DNA from 4 places in the Bifidobacterium hominis genome. Region 1 is predicted to be linked to each of the others. Evidence: riboswitches for the same ligand, from Rfam matches in the RefSeq annotation. Region 1 holds a riboswitch; each other region holds the start of a gene.
The links. Region 1 has a riboswitch for thiamine pyrophosphate ahead of WMO36_RS01775 (ECF transporter S component). Riboswitches for the same ligand answer to the same signal wherever they lie in the genome.

Region 1 (5,175 bases):
AACCATGCTTTCATCCATACTTACCCGCCCGGAAATCGGTTTGAGCAAGCCAGCCAAAGTCAAAGCAAGCGTGGATTTTCCCACACCGTTTTTGCCGGTCAGGGCAGTAATCTCGCCGGCATGGAACGCGAGGTTCACATGCTCGCCAAGCGCGAATTCACGTCCGAAGCTGAGATCCTCGGTTCGCAGAACAACCTTTCCCGATGACTGCTTGGATTCGGGAATATGGCTTTCAATGGTGCGCCCCGGAACCCAGGCACCGCCTTTTGCCAACACCGTCGCCATGCTGCCGAACACTTCCTCAGGAGTGCCATCGGCGATGACTCCGCTGACATGCGAATCGGCTTCCGGCTTGCCAAGCACAATGACGCGATCCACCAAATCAAGCCATACGTCAATGTGATGCTCCACCACCACCAAGGTTTCATGGGTTCGGTCAAGCACATCACGTACCGCATCATGCACCTCCTTGACGCCTTCCGGATCAAGGTTGGCGGTCGGCTCGTCAAACAACAGCAATCCGGGGTGCATGGCGAGCACGCCAGCCAAAGCCAGACGTTGACGCTGCCCGCCAGAAAGCCTGCGCGTGGAGCGATCAAGTTTCATATAGCCAAGTCCAACAATGTCGAGTGAGGAACGGACCCTGCTCCAAATCTCATCTTTTGGCAGATTCAGATTTTCACAGCCAAAAGCGGTATCGTCTCCCACACGTTCCAGAATCGTCTGTGCATCGGGATCCTGCAATACCAATCCTGATCGCCCACGCGAATGGCGGGCATCCGTTCCGTCGATCAGCAGCTCACCTTCGAGTTCACCTTCATCATCACCGCCGAGCACGCCGGCAAGACCGGCCATCAACGTCGATTTTCCGGCACCGGAAGCACCCAACAGCAACACACGCTCCCCCGGCTGTATGGTGAAGTCCACATGCCTTAACGCAAAATCCTTACGTGAAGCATGTCGCCATCCCCAATCGCGTGCGACCACCCCGGCTGCGGAAAACGATTTTTCTGCATCAGTACCCATGAATCGTTCTTTCATTCCTTTTGCATTTGGCGTTCGTAAGGCGAACACGCATCAAAGAAGTCCCGTATCCACCCACCGTGAATGCGATACGGGACTTCACAAACGAATCGTCAGACCAGAGTCTGCGCACGACCGGATTCGAAACGGTCAAGCACGCCTGTTTTGGCAATGGCCTGCTGCAGCAGATACATCAGGACTCCAGCCACCAAAGCGCCGGAAATAACGGAAGTGACGCAGTTGACGGCAATACGCAAGCCTGCCCAGGCGGGGTTTACGGTCCAGTTGTAGAGGAAGCATCCCAAACCGGCGAGGGTGCCGGAAATGGTGGCCGACAGCAAATCCCAACGCTTGTACGCGAAAATCGCAAAGCCGATTTCGGCAGTAAGACCTTGGCAGATGCCAATGATCAGGGAACCGCCGATGCCCCAGGGATTGCCCATGGCGAGTTCTATAGCGGCAGCAAGGGTTTCGGCGAACAGCGCAGCACCAGGCTTTCGCACAATAAGGGCGGCCAGAGGTCCTGCAAATAGCCAGATGCCGTTCAGTAGGCCTTCGAAGCCAGGCGTCACCGCTTCGAACAGCGTGATCGGAGCCGCGCAGATAACATCCCAGCCCCAGAAAATCACACCAGCTGCAACCGCGACGATGGCGGCCACAACGATATCAACGACTCGCCATTTGTTGTTGTGCTTCTTCACCGCGGAAGATTCATTTACGGTCATGAATGTGCCTTTCTTTATGTCAAGGCACGGGAAAAGAGAGACGTCCGTGCGCCGGCATTACCCGGTATACGTTCATACGGTCGAAGCGTTTGCTTCCTCTCAGCCATACGGCCCCCGTGTCTGCGCTTGATACTACACAAGGCACAAGATTTTCACAAGGGCTGTTTCATTTTCGCTTCGTTTCCGGCATAGAACACGCTCGGATTTTTGCAATGGCCTGTCTTCACGGGTTTCCCTCCCGTACTGAATGCAGCACGGAAACACGGTTCCATAGAGTTTTACAGAGGTCTGCACATCAATGATTCAGCTAGGTTCCTGAATGTCTCGCCAATACCGTCGGCACGTAACGAGCCATCCTCATTCAGCACGGCCGGGCGTCCGTCCTCACCAGTCTCCCGCAATTCCGGTTCCAGTGGAAGCTGAGCGAGCAAAGGAACGTCATAGCCGAGGCTTTCGGTCAGCTGTTCCGATACGCGCGTACCACCGCCTTCGCCGAAAATCCGCAGACGTTCACCCTTATGCTCGTAATAGCTCATGTTCTCTACGACGCCGCGCACTTTCATCGGCACCTGCAGCGCCACCAAGCCGGAGCGTACTGCGATGTCGGATGCGGACGGCTGCGGCGTGGTGATCACCACCAGTTCCGCATTCGGCAGGGCCTGGGCCACGGAAATCGCCATATCGCCGGTGCCCGGAGCCAAGTCAAGCAGAAGCACGTCGGGCTCGCCCCACCACACATCCGAAAGGAATTGTTCGAGCGAACGCTGCAGTCGCGGCCCTCTCCAAAGGATCGCACGATCGGCGCCCGCGAACATGCCGATGGAAATCAGTTTCACCCCCCAAGCGGTGACGGGCATGAGCATACCATTCAGATTGGTGGGTTGCGCATGCACGCCGAACAGTCGCGGCAGCGAGAACCCGTAGATGTCGGCGTCAATGGCGGCCGTATCATAACCGAGCGCCGCGAAAGTGGCGGCAAGATTCGCGGTGACGGACGATTTGCCGACACCGCCTTTGCCGGATGCTATGGCGAAAATACGGGTTTTGATGCCCGGCTTATTAAAGGGGTTCTGCTTGCGATCGGCTTTGAGACCTGCAACGAGTTGGGTGAGCTTGTCTTGGCTCATGGATCCGACTTCGATACGCGGCAGCAGCGTCGCATCCGGGTAGGATGCCACCGCTCCGTTGATTTGGTTGGTGATGGTCTGCGATAATGGGCAGCCTTCCACCGTCAGCTCGACTTCCACACGGACTTCGTAAGTGTTCGTTTTGCCTTCCACCGGTATCGCATCGATGGCTGCGATCATGCCCAGATCGGTCACGGACCGCCCCAGCTCGGGATCGATCACTTTGCTGAGTCGCTCATAGATGCGCGCTTCAATGGTACGCTCGTCGGTCATGGTTCCTCCTTTAACCGCGTACCAGACTAGCGTCTGGAGGCGCGGCATGCCAGAGCCTTCTTGCGATTATGTTGCCAGCTTGACGTTCCGACGTCACACCGTTCCGTTTTCCAGCAGTATTTTGAACTGGTCCTCGTTTAACATGGGAACGCCTAATTCCTCTGCCTTGGCGGCCTTGGCGCCGGCGTTTTCGCCAACGACCACCCAATCGGTTTTCTTGCTGACGGATCCTGAGGCTCTTCCACCACGAGAGATAATCGCTTCTTTGGCGGAGTCACGCGAGAAATCAATCAACGAACCGGTGACGACCACTGTCTTGCCTTCAAGTGTCTGCGGTAGTGTACTGATTTCAGCTTGCTCCACACCAACTCCAGCAGCCTTCCATGCTTCCAACACCGTGCCGCGCCAATCGCCTGGTTCCTTGGCCGATGTGAACCACGTGACCACCGATTCCGCAATCTCCGGACCGATGCCGTCTATCTGAGACAGTTCGTCCACACTGGCGCGTTCGATGGCGTCAAGCGATCCGAACGTATTGGCGATAACACGTGCCGTGGGCGGTCCGAGGCGCCGGATCGACAGGGCTACAAGCACACGCCATAAGTCGGCGTGGCGTGCCTTGTCCATTTCGTCAAGCATTTTCCTTGTGTTTTCCGCAGGGCGTATATATACCGGCTGCACGCTGGATGCTCCGGAACGCGATACTTTGGTTTCCTCTCGGATCACCATGGCATCCTCAGGCACGTCATATCCGGGATATTCCGCGGATTCATCGACTTCGTCCTTACGCTTTCTCGCCGCTGTCGGAGTCGTCCAAAACGCCGGGACCTGATGCCATAGGCCTGATCCGCCGATACGTTTGCGCGTTTTTTTCGGCTTACCGTTCTTGCCGACGGTTTCGTGGATTTCGATGATTGGCGCTTCTCGCCATACGCGAACATCCTGCAGGTCGGAGGCTGTCAGCGAGAACAGGCCGGCCTCACTGGACAACACCGGCGTTTGCCGGGCCGGCAGTTCCAGCCCTTCCACCGGCTCGTACGGTTCGGGCTCCTGCCCCGGTGCCACCACGATTTCGGTGATGTTCGGCGCGTAGGTCGCCACCGAATCGGGGCGATCCTCTTCCGGATTCGTCAACGCGATGGCCGATTGGTCACCCAGATGTTCGATATCGAACGCCTTTCTGGATGCCAGGTTGATGATGCGTTCGGTTAACTGTGCCGGGCAGGATTCCACGTTCGGACAGCGGATGTCCTTGTCCCCCTCTTTGGCCGGAGCGAGTTGTGCCCCACAGCTCGGGCAATGCGAAGGCATCACGAAACGGCGCAGCTGGTCTTCGCACCCTTCCCTACGCTCCAACACTGGACCTACAAGTTCGGGAATCACATCGCCTGCCTTGCGCACCACAACGGTGTCGCCGATAAGCACGCCTTTACGTTCCACCTCGAACGGATTATGCAAAGTGGTTCTCGACACCGTTGAACCCGCAACATATACGGGCTTCAGAATGGCCACCGGCGTCACGCGGCCGGTACGCCCCACTTGCACGGTGATGTCGAGCAACTCCGTATTGACTTCCTCCGGCGGATACTTGTAGGCGATGGCCCAACGTGGCGCACGCGAGGTCGCACCCAGCGACCGCTGCAACCCCAGATCGTCCACTTTCACGACGATGCCGTCGAGCGCATGCTCGATGTCACCGCGATGCTCACCGTAATAGTCGATCATGTCGAGGATTTGGCTGAATGTGGTGACTTCACGATTGTGCGGAGAGACCGGTATACCCCACTTCTTGTATAGCTCGTACGCCTCGGATTGGTTGTTGACGATATCGTGGCCGTCGCCTCGTTTGGCGCCCCATTGGAGCGTGCCGATACCGTGCGCGTAGAAACTAAGCCTTCTGGTGGAGGTGATGCGCGGGTCCTTCTGACGCAGGCTTCCTGCGGCCGCGTTGCGCGGATTGGCGAAAGGCGCGCGTCCCGCATCCTCGCTTTCCCTGTTGAGCGTGTTGAAATCATCCCATCGCATGA
Region 2 (5,175 bases), 200 kb from region 1:
GGCTTCGTTCATGGAACCGCATTCCACGATTTTCACAATATATTTCAGCTGAAGAAGAGTCATAAACTCAGGTTAGAGCCATGTGCTGACCGTGGGGGAGTGCTTATACCCTCTTGTCTGGATAGTGGACTGCCGACCGCAGCGAATCAACAACAGTGCCGGCAGCATGTCAATGTCAATAATCGAATAAGCGGGATTGCCGGCCTTCTTAAAAAGCTGACAATCCCGCTTATTGCAACCGATTACCGTTCAGCCTTACCGATTCGGCTTGCTGATCAGCCTACTGATACAGATGGCCTCCCTGTTCGCGGAAACGCTCGCTCATTTCCTGCATGCCGGCGGCAATGGTTTGTGCGTCGGCCACAAGCTTCTCTTGTGATTCGGCATTGCCGAACTTTTTGCGAATATTCTGACTGATGGCCATGGAGCAGAACTTCGGACCGCACATCGAACAGAAATGCGCCATTTTCGCAGGCTCGGCCGGCAAAGTATCATCATGGAACGCGATGGCGGTGTCCGGATCGTAGCTCAGGTTGAACTGGTCAAGCCAACGGAATTCGAAGCGTGCCTTGCTTATGGCATTGTCACGGTCGATGGCATGCGGATGATGCTTGGCGATATCAGCCGCATGGCAGGCGATCTTGTATGCGATCACACCTTGCTTCACATCGTCCTTGTTCGGCAATCCAAGATGTTCCTTCGGCGTCACATAACACAGCATTGCAGTGCCATAGCGGGCGATTTCCACACCGCCGATCGCCGACGTGATGTGGTCGTAGCCGGGAGCGGTGTCAGTGGTGAGCGGTCCAAGCGTATAGAACGGCGCATCCTTGCAGATCGCCTTCTCCATTTCGATGTTCATGCGCACGGTGTCGAACGGAATATGGCCAGGTCCTTCGATCATCACCTGCACGTCGTGTTCCCATGCGCGCTGGGTAAGCTCGCCCAAAGTCATCAGTTCGGCGAACTGTGCCGCATCGTTCGCATCGGCAAGCGATCCCGGACGAAGTCCATCACCCAGTGAGAACGCCACATCGTATTTGGCGAAGATTTCACACAATTCGTCGAAATGCGTATACAGGAAGCTTTCCTGATGATGCTGCAAACACCATTCAGCCATAATCGAACCGCCACGCGAAACGATGCCCGTCATGCGGTTCGCCGTCAATGGCACGAAACGCAGCAGCACACCGGCATGAATCGTCATATAGTCCACACCCTGCTCGCACTGCTCGATCACCGTGTCGCGGAACAGTTCCCAGCTGAGCTTGGAAGCGTCATCCTCCACCTTTTCGAGTGCCTGATACATTGGCACGGTGCCGATCGGCACGGGGGAGTTGCGTAGAATCCATTCACGCGTAGTGTGAATGTCGTTGCCGGTAGACAGATCCATTACGGTGTCAGCACCCCACTTGGTGGCCCACGTGAGCTTCTCCACCTCCTCGTCAATAGACGAAGTGACCGCCGAATTGCCCATATTGGCGTTGAGCTTGGTAAGGAACTTCGAGCCGATGATCATGGGCTCAGCCTCAGGATGGTTGATATTGCAAGGCATGACGGCACGTCCTGCGGCCAGTTCGCTGCGCACCAGTTCCACGCTGCAATGCTCGCGTTCCGCTACATAGCGCATTTCCGGCGTGATGATGTTGTGGCGCGCGTACCACATTTGCGTCACCGGATGATCCTTGGCCTTCATCGGCTTATGCTGGCGGCCGCGCCATTCCTTGGAAGCCTTGCCACGCTTGATGGCGCGTTTGCCGTCATCTTCCAGATTGCGTCGACGTCCCTCGTATTCTTCGACGTCACCGCGGTCAAGAATCCAATCCAAACGCAGGGGAGCGAGTCCCTCTTTCGGATCGCATTTCGGTCCTTCGGTGTTGTAGTCCTTGAATGGCGCGTTCGGTCCGACGCCAGGAGTGTCAGACAGTTTGATTTCGGTGTATGGCACTTCCAGATCGTAGGAGCCGAATTCGTTTTCGAAATGTACCGGCGTGGTTTTGCGGATATGCGCTTTGTCGCGCTGTTTGGACTCGCGTGCGGCAATGTCGACGCGCTGCTGCTTGGCGAGCTTGGATGCGGCCTTGGCTTCCTTCGCATTGGTGAACTTCTTTTCACCGGATGCGCCGTCGGCTGCGTTGCTAGGGCTGATTTCCGCTGTGTTCTGGGCTTTCATGCGCGGTGCGTATCCGTGCTTCGTGTCGCCACGTACGGCTTTCCAACGCGTTACCATATCGCGGGTTGTGGCTTCCGGATCATCGGCTCCTGCAATCGCGGACACCACGAACCAGCCTGCCGCCTTTGAACGCGCCAGCATTTCCATATCATCTGCGGTCACGCCACCGCCTACCACTACCGGAAAACCACTGGCTGAACAAATGGTGTTGATCTGCTCTTTGTCAAGCGTGCGACCGGAACCGTCATTGCCACCTACGGACGCTTCCGGCTTGGTGACGGAAACATGCAGCGGCGCCGCACCGATATAGTCGATGCAGCCATTGGGCAATTCGTTGATGAGTCTGACCAGGCTTTCTGTCTCCGCCGACAATCCCACGATGGCGTCTTCGCCGAGCAGCGTGCGGGCTTCACGCGGTTCCATATCGGTCTGTCCGATGTGCACGCCGTCAACCTTGATGCCTTTGCTGCGGGCCTGCCAGACCACATCCACGCGGTCGTCGATCACGAATGCCACGGAATCTGACTTGTTGTTGTCTTCGATGATTTGCGCGATATCACGCGCCATGTCGGTAAGGTCCTTCGCGTCGGCGTCTTTGGCGCGCAGTTGGATAAAGCTTGCGCCCCCGCGCAATGCGTCATCGATGACGTCGGTGATCGGTCGACCTTTGCAATCCTGTGGGCCTACCACAAAATAGGCGCTCAGGTCGAAGCTGTCTCGCATCGACGCATACGGATAATTGTTCATGATTCCCCCTTGATTATGCTGTTTTGGGTTGGGGAAAATTTGATTCCGTCAGTAAATGGATACGCTGACATGCCTCGTATTCTTGGATACACGGGATAGAAAGCGAAATTACGCTTGATGATTTCGCGATGCAGGTTGTTTTGCCGACGCGTCTGTTGCGTTGACTTTTACGGATGCCGATTGACGCTGGAAATGCGTGTGCACGATGACGCTCATTCTTCGCTCCCTACGATGGTGTTAACCAACAGGTTCAAAGGGTCAGGCATTCGCCTATCTCAGCCCCGTTGAGGAGCCCCCTGCTTTAGGTGTTGGCTACGAACCTACGCCCTGCACTGGACGTAGCCTTTCGCCGAAGCCCATAGGTGAGTCAGACCCGTCGTCACTTTCGCATGCATCGTCTTCATCCGTATCACGCCCCACCGCGCATCTCACGGCAAAACTCTCCTTGCAGGCTAAGCTATACCTCAGTTCAATGCATTGCGTATGAAAGAGGTTGACTACATGTTGGAGACGGAACGGCTGACATTGAGGGCTTGGACTGAAACAGATGCGGAAAGCTTGTACGTCTATGCGAAAGATCCGGATATCGGACCTATCGCGGGCTGGCCCGCACACCGATCGAAAGAAGAAAGTCTCAATACGATTCGTCATGTGCTCAATGGCAAGGAATGCTGCGCGATTTGCGAGCGCGGCAGCAATAACCCCATTGGCTCGATTGAGTTAAAGCTTAATGGTCATACGGGTATGACGGATCGTGATGATGAGTGTGAGTTGGGTTACTGGTTGGGCAAGCCTTTCTGGGGGAGGGGTTATATGCCGGAGGCAGCTAGGGAGATTATCCGTCATGGTTTTGTTGATCTTGGTATGAGTGCGATTTGGTGCGGTTATTATGATGGCAATCTGAAGTCGAAGCGGGTGCAGGAAAAGGTTGGTTTTGTCTATCATCACACGTGCGATGAGGTGCCGGTGCCTCTTATGCATGAGGTGCGCGTCGAGCATGTGAATATCCTTACCAAATCACGTTGGCAAATTTTGGCTGCCCGCTGATCGTGTCGGAAGCCAAGGCTGCAACAGGTTAACTGGCGATGTTTTGATGTGGTGATTGGGAGTTCAATGGCACTTACGGTCACACCGCCGAACATGCGAAATATTTCGCTAGCCGCAGACGATGATTGTGCAGAGGATTGCGAAAGGCATGCGGAATCACGGCATGAGTTGCGTTGAGTTCGTATATAATCGCAACGAGTGTGAATGACTGCAAGGAGGCTGCCATGACTGTGCCGCAACGAGTGCTTGACACTATGAATTCCGGATTGATCTATGCCTGCGATGACGAAGAGATGATCAAAGCGCAGCAGGAACAGATGGAACTACTGTACGACTTTAACGCGACCCGCCCCAGTCAAATGACGCAACGTATCGAAATTGCACGCCAACTGCTTGGCGAATTCGGCGAGGACGCCTATATCGAACCGCCGTTGCATGCCAATTGGGGATGCAACACGTATTTTGGTGCATATGCTTACGCCAATTTCAACCTCACGTTGGTTGATGATGGTGAAGTGCATATCGGCGAACATACCATGATCGGCCCGAACTGCACTATCGTTACCACCGGCCATCCGATTCGTCCTGACCTGCGCGAGAAGATCACACAGTATTCTCTGCCGGTCACCATCGGCCGCAATGTGTGGTTGGGCGCCAACGTTACCGTACTTCCTGGCGTCACTATTGGCGATAATTCGGTGATTGGTGCATGCTCGCTGGTTACCAAAGACATTCCCGCCAACGTAGTCGCATTCGGCCAGCCATGCAAGGTGTATCGCGAAATCGGCGAACATGATGACGTCTACTATTGGCGTGACCGCATGATTAACCCGCCCTACGATCAGCGGCACTCGGTTGCATAGACATCATCGTCCTCCTTCATGAACTTATGATTCGTCAACCGTGGTAAACGCGCGGGCGTGAATATGTATGTCCGGAGCATATATTTAGATAATTGTCTAAATAAGAAAATATCTAAATATTCAGTATCGTAAAGGAGGAATGCATGGCAGGAGAGGGGTTCAAAGCGCTCTCCGATCCCACGCGACGGCGCATTTTGGAATTGCTGCGCGAACGTGACATGACGGCCGGTGAGCTCGCGGAACAATTCAACATGAGCAAACCATCGATCAGCCACCATCTGACCACGCTGAAAACCGCGGAACTGGTAACCGACGAACGGCACGGGCAAAACATCATCTACAGTC
Region 3 (5,175 bases), 230 kb from region 1:
ATCGGCTTGCGGTCGGACTTGAACTTCATCAGTCCGCGCAGCGTCATCAGACGGTTGGAGGTGTCGTTGATGTGCGCCGAATACTTCTTGAACATGTCGTAATCGCCGCGCTGGGTGGACTGCTGCAGCAGGAAGATGGCCTCAGGATCATTGAGGTGATCCTCGCCGGTGCGGCGCCACTTGTACTCGCCGCCGGTGCGCAGGTTGCGGTGCGGACGGGCGGTCCACTGCGACGGGTAGGCCACACGGTGACGAATGGCAACCTCTTCGGCCAGTTCGTCGAGTCCGACGCCGCCGACGCGGGAGGTGGTGCCGGTGAAGTATTTGTCGATGACGTCCTTGTTCAGGCCGATGGCTTCGAACAACTGCGCGCCGCGGTAGCTCATGATGGTGGAGACGCCCATCTTGGCCATGATCTTGAGCACGCCGGTGGACAGCGCGTTGGTCAGGTTCTTCACTGCGGTTTCGGCATCGACGTTGAGATACCCATTGCGGGACAGGTCTTCGACGGATTCGAACGCCAGATACGGGTTGACTGCTGCCGCGCCGTAGGCGATTAGCAGAGCGACATGGTGGATTTCGCGCACATCGCCGGCCTCCACGACCATGGAGATCTGGGTACGCGTGTGTCTGCGCAGCAGGTGGTGCTGCACCGCGGAAGTGAGCAGCAGTGATGGAATCGGTCCCCACGTGTAGTTGGATTCACGGTCGGAGAGCACAAGGAAGTTGGACCCGTTTGCGATGGCCTCATCGACTTCCTGGAAGATTTCCTCAAGACGTTCCTTCAGTGCCTTGCCGCCGCCTGCGACCTGATAAAGACCCTTGACGACGAACGGCTTGTAGTAGCCGCCGAGGATCTTGGCGCGGTCGAGGCGCTTGAGCTGCGCCATTTCGTCGGAGTTGAGCACCGGCAACGGAATGAGGATCTTCTTGGCGTGCAGTTCGGAATCGGCCAGCAGGTTCGGCTCGGGACCGATGGCGGATTCGAGGCAGGTCACGATCTTTTCACGTTCCCAGTCGAGCGGCGGGTTGGTAACCTGCGCGAACTTCTGGGTGAAGTAGTCGAACAGCATGCGGCTGCGGGAAGAGAGCGCGGCCATAGGCGCGTCGTTGCCCATGGATCCGAGCGGTTCCTTACCGGTGTTGGCCATCGGGGCGAGCAGCAGCTTCAGGTCCTCTTCGGTGTAGCCGAAGGCACGCTGACGGCGCTGCACGGACTGGCCGGAGTGGTTGACGTGCTCGCGCTTGGGCAGCTGGCTCATCTCGACGGTGTTGCCTTCGACCCACTGGCGGTACGGATGCTGGGCAGCGAGGTTCTTCTTGATTTCTTCGTCGGGGATGATGCGGCCTTCATCGGTGTCGACGAGGAACATCTTGCCCGGCTCCAAGCGGCCCTTGGACACGATGTGCTCCTCGGCGTTCTCCGGAAGCACGCCGGTTTCGGAGGCGAGCACGATGTAACCGTCGTCGGTGAGCTGCCAGCGGCCGGGGCGGAAGCCATTGCGGTCGAGCAACGCGCCGACCTGAGTGCCGTCGGTGAAGATGATGTGCGCGGGGCCGTCCCACGGTTCGATCAGTGTGTTGTTGTATTCGTAGAACGCCCTAACGTCGGGATCGAGCTGGTCGTTCTTCTCCCATGCCGGCGGCAGCATCATGGAGATGGCATGCGGCATGGAACGTCCGGACAGGTGCAGCAGTTCGAGGCATTCGTCGAACGTGCCGGAGTCGGAGTAGCCCGGGGTCGCGATCGGCAGCAACGGCTTGAATTCGCCAAGCAGTTCGGAGCTCAGTCGACCTTCTCGCGCGGACAGCCAGTTACGGTTACCCTGGATGGTGTTGATCTCGCCGTTGTGAGCCAGCTGGCGGAACGGCTGTGCGAGCGGCCAGCTCGGGAACGTGTTGGTGGAGAAACGGGAGTGCACGATGGCGATCTTCGCCTTCATGCGCTCATCGGAAAGGTCCAGGAAGAAGGGTTTGATCTGCATGGTGGTGAGCATGCCCTTGTAGGTGATGGTGCGTGCGGAAAGGGACGCGAAGTAGATGCCCACCTCGTGTTCCACACGCTTGCGGATGCGGAACGTCTTGCGGTCCAGTTCGATGCCGGCGAGCTGCCCTTCGGGGTCGGCCACGACCAGCGTCTTGAACGCGGGCATGCTGGCGAGCGCCTGCAGTCCGAGTCCGTCCGGGTTGGTGGGTACGACGCGCCATGCGAGTACTTCGAGGCCTTCTTCGCGCACGATTTTGGCGATGGCCTGTTCTTGTTGGCCGGAGGTGGCGATGTCTCGGTCGAGGAACGCGATGCCGGCGGCGTAGTGGCCTTCTTCGGGTAGTTCGACGCCTGCGGTGGCGCGCATGAATTCGTCGGGCATGCTCATGAGGATGCCCGCGCCGTCGCCGGTGTTTTCTTCGGCGCCGACCGCGCCACGGTGGTTGAGGTTGACGAGCACTTCAATGGCGTCGTCGACGATTTTGCGTTCGGGGCGCTTGTTGAGGGTGGTGACCATACCCACGCCGCAGGCGTCATGCTCGGCGTCGGGATCGTACATACCTTGGGAATCATGGATCGTGAGATCTAACGGGGTGTGGAAAGTCACCGAAACCACCTTCAATGTTTTTGGGCAAGAAAAGTCTTGCGGTTCTTTAATGCGCGGTTTAGAATAGCGCGCCTTTGTGTCGTGGATATTTCCGTGTCCATATAACGAATACCCAGAAAAGTCAAGGTACATTTTCTTGAGGAAATGTGGAGAATTCACAACGCACTGGGCTCTCATGCCAACTCATCCAAGTATCGACGCATGCCGTTATGCTGGTTGCCTGTCCGAATAGCACAGGGGGAGCCGATATGTGGCTGAGACGGGCTTTGCCCGGACCCTCATACCTGATCAGGGTAATGCCTGCGTAGGAATGTCACGAACAGTGCGCACATGCGTTCCCCTGTGTCGGCGATCATAGACTGGTCGCCCCCGTAAGGAAGAGAGGGAATTGGCATGTCTGCCATGTCGCAACCGTCCGTTCAGAGCGGATCCGATTCGAAGAAGCTCACTCCAAAGAACGTTTTGCTGGGCTTGCAGCATGTGTTGGTGTCTAATGTGTGGCTTGATCCGGTATTTGTGGCCGGTGCCATTGGGTTGCCGTTGGCCTTGTCTTCGAATATGGTGAACGCCATTTTCATCGTGTCCGGTTTGGTCACGTTGATTCAGGCCACGAAGTTGGTGCGTCTGCCGATTGTACAAGGTCCGTCTGCCGCGTTTGACGCGTTGATGATTGCCGCTGGTACCGCCGGTTCGTTGGCTGCGGCTGGCACGTCGATTTTTGTTAGTTCGCTGATTTTTCTGGTGTTGTGTCTGACTCGTGTGATTGAGAAGATGCGTTTTCTATTTGCGCCGATGGTTTCCGGCGTGATTATTTTTCTGGTGGGCGTTTCGCTGTCGAGTTTCACATTGAGTGAGTTTCTTGGCGGCGCTCCCGGCGATGACGGGTTCGCTGATCCGAAGACGCTGGCCGTGTCTGTGGTGACTTGCGTGTTGGTGGTGGTGCTTTCCCAGTTCGGCAAAGGCATGGTCAGGGCGCTTTCCTATTTGATTGCGCTGGTTGTCGGCACTTCGCTCTCCATAGTGTTTGGCATGGCGGATTTTTCCGGGGTTGCGTCCAAGCCTTGGTTCGGTCTTCCTCAGATCATGCCATATGGCGGTTTTGATTTTGATGCTGCGGTTTTTGTACCGTTCTTCATCGCATATATGGTTGCGATTATGGAAGCGCTTGGCGTGTATCAGGCGGCCAGCGAGATTCAAGGCGTCAAGCTTGAGGATCGCCAGGTTCGTTATGGTTTGTCCGGCGAAGCGGCTGGTTCCGCTATTTCTTCGCTGATCGGTGGCTTCACCACTACCGCATATCCACAGAATGTCGCTTTACTGAAGGTTACGGATGAGGGCAAGTCCCACACACGCGTGCCGGTGATCATCGCCGGTGTGGTGTTTGTGGCACTTGGTTTCGTGCCGAAAGCCGGCGCGATGTTGTCGCTGATTCCCTCCCCTGTAATCGGCGGCATTTTCCTTCCGGCTGCGGCGAGCCTGATCAGTACGGGCTTCAATACACTGCGCAAGGCAGAGCCGGACGACCGATCCCAAGTAGTCATCGGCTTGTCACTGCTGTTGGGTATCGCGTTGCCGAACGCATTGAGCGGTCTTGAGGGCGGCGCTCACGTGTTCTTCTCCAATTCGATTCTGGTCGGCGCGTTCTGCGTGGTGATTCTCAAAGCGTTGCTGATCGATTTGCCGAATCTAATCAATCGTCGCAAAACAGCCGTGGGCAACAACGGGGATCAGGCACAAGCTTGATTCATGGCCAACCGTTACCGAAATTCAACATAGGAAAGGAACATTGCATCATGACATCGATGTCGCTAAACACTGAAGCGCAGCAGGTCAAGGCAGATGTGCTTGAGTTCATCGAAAAATACGGATGCGAAACCGCGCCGGATGAGGCGTTCGACGCACTCGCACGACAGATTTTCGCTTTTCAGTACGCTCATAACATGCAGTATCGCACGTATTGCATGTCTCGCAGGGTGACTCCGCAGACGTTGTCCAGCTGGATGGATATTCCACCGATGCCGGTGGATGGGTTCAAGATGCTGACGCTCACTTCGGTTCCCGAGACGGAGTGCGAGGCCGTGTTTATGACCAGCGGCACCACGCATCCTGGCCAGCGTGGACGCAACTATCATCCTGATCTTGAGGTGTGGGACGCTTCGATGATCGGCCCGTTCCGTCATTTCATCATGCCGGACCGCGAGCGTATACGCATCGCAGTGCTCTCCCCCGCTTGGGAGATGAATCATAATGGTTCGTTGGCCCGTTATCTGACGCGTGCGGTGGAGCGGTGCGGTAGCGAGGGCAGCGGCTTCTTCTTCCATGAGGATGGATTGGACTTCGCGGGCGTGGAGAGATTCCTCAATCAGGCGGTGGCCGATGGCGAGCCGGTGATGCTGATGGGTGCCTCGTCCGCATACCTGTATCTGCTTGACTATCTTGCCAAGCAGGGCAAGACCTATGCGTTGGCGAAGGATTCGCGTGTGTTCGATACCGGTGGATTCAAGAGCACAAAAACCGATATGACGGTCGATGACCTGTATGCGAGGTTCTCTGAAGTGTTCGGCGTCGCGCGCACGCACTG
Region 4 (5,175 bases), on a different contig from region 1:
GGGGACGCCATTGGTCGCCCGACAATGCGATTCAGGCTGACGATGACAGTTTGCGCAATATTTTCGCGTCGCTTGACGCCATGCCCGCGTTGCGGCATGGTTCCGGTACCGTTCCCGACCCCATGCCTAAGGCCGCGGTCGAGCAACAGCAGGCGGCCGAGCCTCAACAGAGCGCACAGCGGCAGTCTATGCAACAGTCAGCTGCCCCGCAAGCCGTTGCATCACAATCTGTAGCGGAACCGCAGCCCGCTCCGACACGGCCTGCGGAAACACCGCTCATTGCAGAACAACAGGAACTCTCCTACGACACCGCTTTTCCGGAAACCCCGGAAAACGAAGCCGTGGATCAGCAGAATCTGCAATTCGACGATGACGTGACGGAAGTCACCCCTGCATTCGAGTATCATGGACCGATCCAGCAAATCGACGGCGATCCGCCATCATTCATTCCAGGCGGCACGCCGTTCGCGCAACAGCCGGACGACTATGCGGCGTACGAGGAGCACACGCAGACCATGCAGCCTTCCGCCATCAACCATATTGCGCAGTCTGCGCCCGCTGCCAGACCGCAACCCAATATGAGCAACAGGCTAATCGTGGATTTCATAGTGCCCGAAACCAATGATTCCGACGAGGACGCTGTTCCCGGACAACGCAGAATCAAAGCGCAACAGGTCAAAGAAACATTGCATGCCGAACATCCCGATGCGGATCCGGAATTCGTGGCTGCCATATGCCAGCTGGTGGAATTGAACGCGTCCGATCTTCATCTGGTGGTCAACGATCCGCCAATGCTGCGCGTGGATGGCAAGCTGCGCCCCGCCAAAGGGCTGAGCGTGTGGAACAAGGACCGCACGTATGAAGCCATCAAAGTGATGACCAACGAGCTGGAGATGGAACGGTTCAAAGACGATTTGGAACTTGATATTTCATTCTCCATCGGCGATCTGCTGCGATTCCGCGCCAACGTATACCGCGACCGTTTGGGCGTGTGCGCGGCATTACGAACCATTCCCACGGAAATCAAAACCGCGCAGGAGCTTGGTCTCGACCCGCATATCGCCGATCTGGCGTTACTGCCGCGTGGACTCGTGCTCGTATGCGGTCCGACCGGCTCCGGCAAATCCACCACGCTCGCCGCGATTGTCGACAGAGCGAATGCCGAACGCGCCGACCATATCATCACCATTGAAGACCCGATCGAATTCGTGCATCAACACAAGCGTTGCGTGATGAGCCAGCGTGAAGTGGGCACCGACACCAAAAGTTTCGCGGAAGCGCTTAAACGCGCGCTTCGTGAAGATCCCGACATTATCGAAGTGGGCGAGCTTCGAGACCTCGAAACCATTTCCACCGCGTTGACCGCCGTGGAAACCGGCCACTTGGTGTTCGCCACCCTGCACACGCAGGACGCCGGTTCGACCGTGGACCGTCTGATCGACGTGTACCCGGAAAATCAGCAGCAGCAGATTCGCGTGCAGGTGGCCTCCACTCTGCGCGCGGTGGTCGTGCAAACCCTGATTCCACGTGCCAGCGGGCATGGCCGCGCTCCTGCCACCGAAGTGATGATCAACACTCCGGCCGTGGCCGCGTTGATTCGCGGAGGCAAGGCGCATCAGATTCGTACCGTGCTGCAATCCAGCGAAAAGGAAGGCATGCATACGCTTGACCAAGATCTGGCGAGACTCGTCAACAAGGGCGTCATCACCTTCGAAGACGCTCTTGCCAAGGTGCAGGTCCTCGAGGAATTCGAAAAACTCTGCGGCGCCTTCAACACCTGGCTGGTAATGCCTTCCGAGACGTTGTTCACTTCAACCCTGTCGGATGGCAATATGCAGTTCATCGCTCTCACGCCAAGCGAGCTGTTTATGCCGTGCGTAATGTCATGCCTGATGTGGTGTTTTCTTATTCAGATTTGCCTACGCCGGAAAACCGCATCATTGCTGCTCACCACATACTTGGGTATAAGCGTTGCGTTCACCGCGCATCTTTCCATGCATCATGCGGGAATCATCTTGGGATTCTTCATCGCCATTCTCGCCATCGATTGCGATATCGAAAAAAACAATTCCAACGATTGGCCTCAGTGGATCCGTAATCTCAACAACCGTGTTATGACTCTTCTTGGACCGAAGAAAACGGAACGGTATCTCCGTTTCTTCAAAATCCTCGGTCTTATCTTCATGCTTGTCAGCGTGTATTGGACGGCAAGCGCCAGTATTTGCGATATTCGGTACGACTATTCGTCTTCCCGGGCGGTAGCGTCTTTTATCAAAACCAACCATTTGGAGCAATACCGTTGGATGGCAGGCTGGACACGCGTCAGCAAGAACGACACCGCTTCCAATCCAGAAATCAACAAAATCATCGACAAAGGCGGATATTGCGGCGGCACCGACTGCATCGACTACACTTCTTGGTACGGCAGCACCCTTATCGATTCAGCCCCTTACTTCGACCATACGCTTCTTGCCAATGCATACAAGGGACGAAGCTATTCGTCGTGGGAATGGTGCGTTGACCCCTATGCGGGAAAGAAAGACATCGAAACATGGAAATCGTGGGGCGAACCCGAATTCTACGACACTCTGTATCAGCCATTTTTCTTCTCCGACCTTGGTTACGACAGAAACCATTACACGAAAATCAAAATCGCCGAAACCAAGACACCTTGGAAAAGCACATGGTCGGAAGGCGCCTGCGAAATTTACGTGCGCAACGACATTTACGAGAACGTATTGCATTCGCCCGATCCTGGAATCGACTGGCCCGACGGCGCAACGCGCAGATAACAAGTGGACCGGCATCCAACTGGAACGTGTCGATTGTTCGTTTATGCAAAACGTGCCACTGTCAGCACCTTTGTATAGGTTAGATATGTTATGTACATGCAGGGGGGCTTCCGGCGAAAGCGGAAGCTGAGATAGGCAAATGCCTGACCCTTTGAACCTGTTGGTTAGGACCAACGTAGGGAGCAGACAATGGGCGATGACTCATATGCAGCTGCATTGCGTGAACAGATTGCGCAGGCAGTAAACGACGTACGCGAAACCACACCTTTGGCACAGTCGTTCACCAATTTCGTAACGATGAATCTTGTGGCCAACGCGCAGCTGGCCGCCGGCGGCACCGCAGCCATGAGCTTCCTGCCTGACGACGTGATCGACACCGCGGAAATCGCCGGATCGAACTACATCAATGTGGGCACACTCCTGCCGTTCTTCAAGGACGCGCTACCGGAAATCGCCTACAAACTGCACAAGAACGGCAAGACGTGGGTACTTGATCCGGTCGCCGCGGGCATCGGCAAAACCCGTACCGCCATTCTCGAATCGTTCCGCACATACCCGCCGACCATTGTGCGCGGCAATGCGAGCGAAATCATCGCGCTCGATGCGATGTGGGGTCTGGCACAGCATGATTCCACCGTTCCCGGCACTCGCCCGGCAGGCGTGGAAGCCGTCGACGAAGTTGATTCCGCCGTTGACGCGGCCAAACGAGTGGCTCGTCATCTTGCGAAATACTCCCCTGTTGGAGCCGGCGCGGTGGCCGTTTCCGGAGCAGTCGATCTGGTGACTGACGGCGAGCGCGTGTTCCGTTTGCCCGGCGGCAGCGCGATGATGACGAAGATCACCGGCGCCGGCTGTTCGCTCGGCGGCGTTACCGCAACGTATCTGGCCGTGGCCGAACCGCTTGTCGCCGCGATTTCGGCATCATTGCTGTATAACAGGGCTTCCGAAATCGCCGAAGCGAAATCGTCCGGTCCCGGATCTTTCCAAGTGGCGCTGCTTGACGCGCTTTGGAACGTCACCGCCGAGGAAGTCGCCGCTTCCGAAATCATCATCGACTAGGCCTTGCCGAACCCTGCATGGTATTCGGCATATCATGCAGGGTTCGGCAATTGCGTATGTGGAAAATATGGACGATTGCCGGTTCACATTGTAGGTTTTCTGAATCACTTACCGAGAAGGGTTGATTATATGAACAATTATTCATATGCATCGATGCGCGATACATTCGATATGAGCGCCTACTTTGTGGTCGGCCCGCAGGATTGCAAGAGCCGTACTATTACCGGTGTGATTGAGGATGCGTTGCGCGGGGGTGCAACGTTCATCCAGCTGCGAGCCAAGAACACCGACGCGAAAGACATCACCAGCATGGCACGCGATATCGCGCAGGTTATCGAGAACAACGGCAAATCCGATTCCGTGGCGTTTGTGATCGACGATCGCGTGGATGTAGTTTGGCAGGCACGTCACAAGGGCATCAAAGTTGACGGCGTGCATATTGGGCAAACCGACTTGGAACCGCAGGAAGCCCGCGCGTTGCTTGGGGAAGATGCCATTGTGGGCTTGTCTGCCGAAACGGAAAGCCTGGTGAAGCTGATCAACGGGCTGCCTGCCGGCTGCATCGACTACATCGGGGCCGGCCCGTTGCACGTGTCCACCACCAAGCCGGAAGCTTCCGTTGGTGGCAACGATGGTTCCGGGCATACGCTCGACGAGGCGCAGATCAATGCGATCTGCGATGCGAGTGATTTTCCGGTTGTGGTCGGCGGTGGAGTGACCGCCGACGATATGGAGATGCTCGCACATTCGAAGGCGGCCGGCTGGTTTGTGGTGTCGGCCATTGCCGGCGCAAGCGATCCGGAAGAGGCGACCCGCAATATGGTTTCGCGATGGAAGGCAGTGCGCGGTGATGCAAAGCATGGGCACGTACTGCGCAAATAGCAATCACGGATCACGAATATTTCAGAACTTCGCATCATAAGCAAGCAAAAGCAAGTAAGGAGTCATTCATGACCAGCACTTTGGCACCGGTATTGAGCATCGCGGGATCGGATTCCTCCGGTGGTGCCGGCATTCAGGCGGATTTGAAAACCATGCTTGCCAATGGCGTGTTCGGTATGACCGCCATCGCGGCGCTGACCGCGCAGAACACCACAGGCGTGACCATGGTCACGAACACTCCTCCGGAAATGCTCGCCGCGCAAATCGACGCAGTATTTGAAGATATTCCGCCGGTCGCGGTGAAGATCGGCATGGTGTCGAGCGTGGAGCTCATCAACGTGATCGCCGACCGTCTGATTGCGCATGATGCCACGAATATTGTGCTTGATCCGGTGATGGTGGCAACATCCGGTGCGAAGCTTATCGAAGGCGACGCGATTGC

Region 2: linked by a shared signal. The riboswitch ahead of thiC (phosphomethylpyrimidine synthase ThiC) and the one ahead of WMO36_RS01775 (ECF transporter S component) in region 1 are both predicted to bind thiamine pyrophosphate.
Region 3: linked by a shared signal. The riboswitch ahead of WMO36_RS02805 (solute carrier family 23 protein) and the one ahead of WMO36_RS01775 (ECF transporter S component) in region 1 are both predicted to bind thiamine pyrophosphate.
Region 4: linked by a shared signal. The riboswitch ahead of thiM (hydroxyethylthiazole kinase) and the one ahead of WMO36_RS01775 (ECF transporter S component) in region 1 are both predicted to bind thiamine pyrophosphate.

The regions. Positions count from the first base shown of each region.
Region 1 is NZ_JBBMFR010000002.1:83,806-88,980, reverse strand. It holds gene WMO36_RS01780 (ABC transporter ATP-binding protein) at 1-1,041, opposite strand, end outside; gene WMO36_RS01775 (ECF transporter S component) at 1,137-1,748, opposite strand; TPP riboswitch at 1,774-1,876, opposite strand; gene WMO36_RS01770 (Mrp/NBP35 family ATP-binding protein) at 2,027-3,148, opposite strand; gene ligA (NAD-dependent DNA ligase LigA) at 3,242-5,175, opposite strand, start outside.
Region 2 is NZ_JBBMFR010000002.1:281,415-286,589, reverse strand. It holds gene WMO36_RS02715 (LysR family transcriptional regulator) at 1-63, opposite strand, end outside; gene thiC (phosphomethylpyrimidine synthase ThiC) at 281-2,923, opposite strand; TPP riboswitch at 3,127-3,228, opposite strand; gene WMO36_RS02705 (GNAT family N-acetyltransferase) at 3,404-3,967, shown strand; gene WMO36_RS02700 (sugar O-acetyltransferase) at 4,192-4,830, shown strand; gene WMO36_RS02695 (autorepressor SdpR family transcription factor) at 4,974-5,175, shown strand, end outside.
Region 3 is NZ_JBBMFR010000002.1:309,133-314,307, forward strand. It holds gene gltB (glutamate synthase large subunit) at 1-2,594, opposite strand, end outside; TPP riboswitch at 2,821-2,922, shown strand; gene WMO36_RS02805 (solute carrier family 23 protein) at 2,988-4,337, shown strand; gene WMO36_RS02810 (LuxE/PaaK family acyltransferase) at 4,397-5,175, shown strand, end outside.
Region 4 is NZ_JBBMFR010000006.1:107,776-112,950, reverse strand. It holds gene WMO36_RS05810 (type IV pilus twitching motility protein PilT) at 1-2,792, shown strand, start outside; TPP riboswitch at 2,883-2,991, shown strand; gene thiM (hydroxyethylthiazole kinase) at 2,982-3,851, shown strand; partial or broken gene WMO36_RS05800 (thiamine phosphate synthase) at 3,981-4,727, shown strand; gene thiD (bifunctional hydroxymethylpyrimidine kinase/phosphomethylpyrimidine kinase) at 4,802-5,175, shown strand, end outside.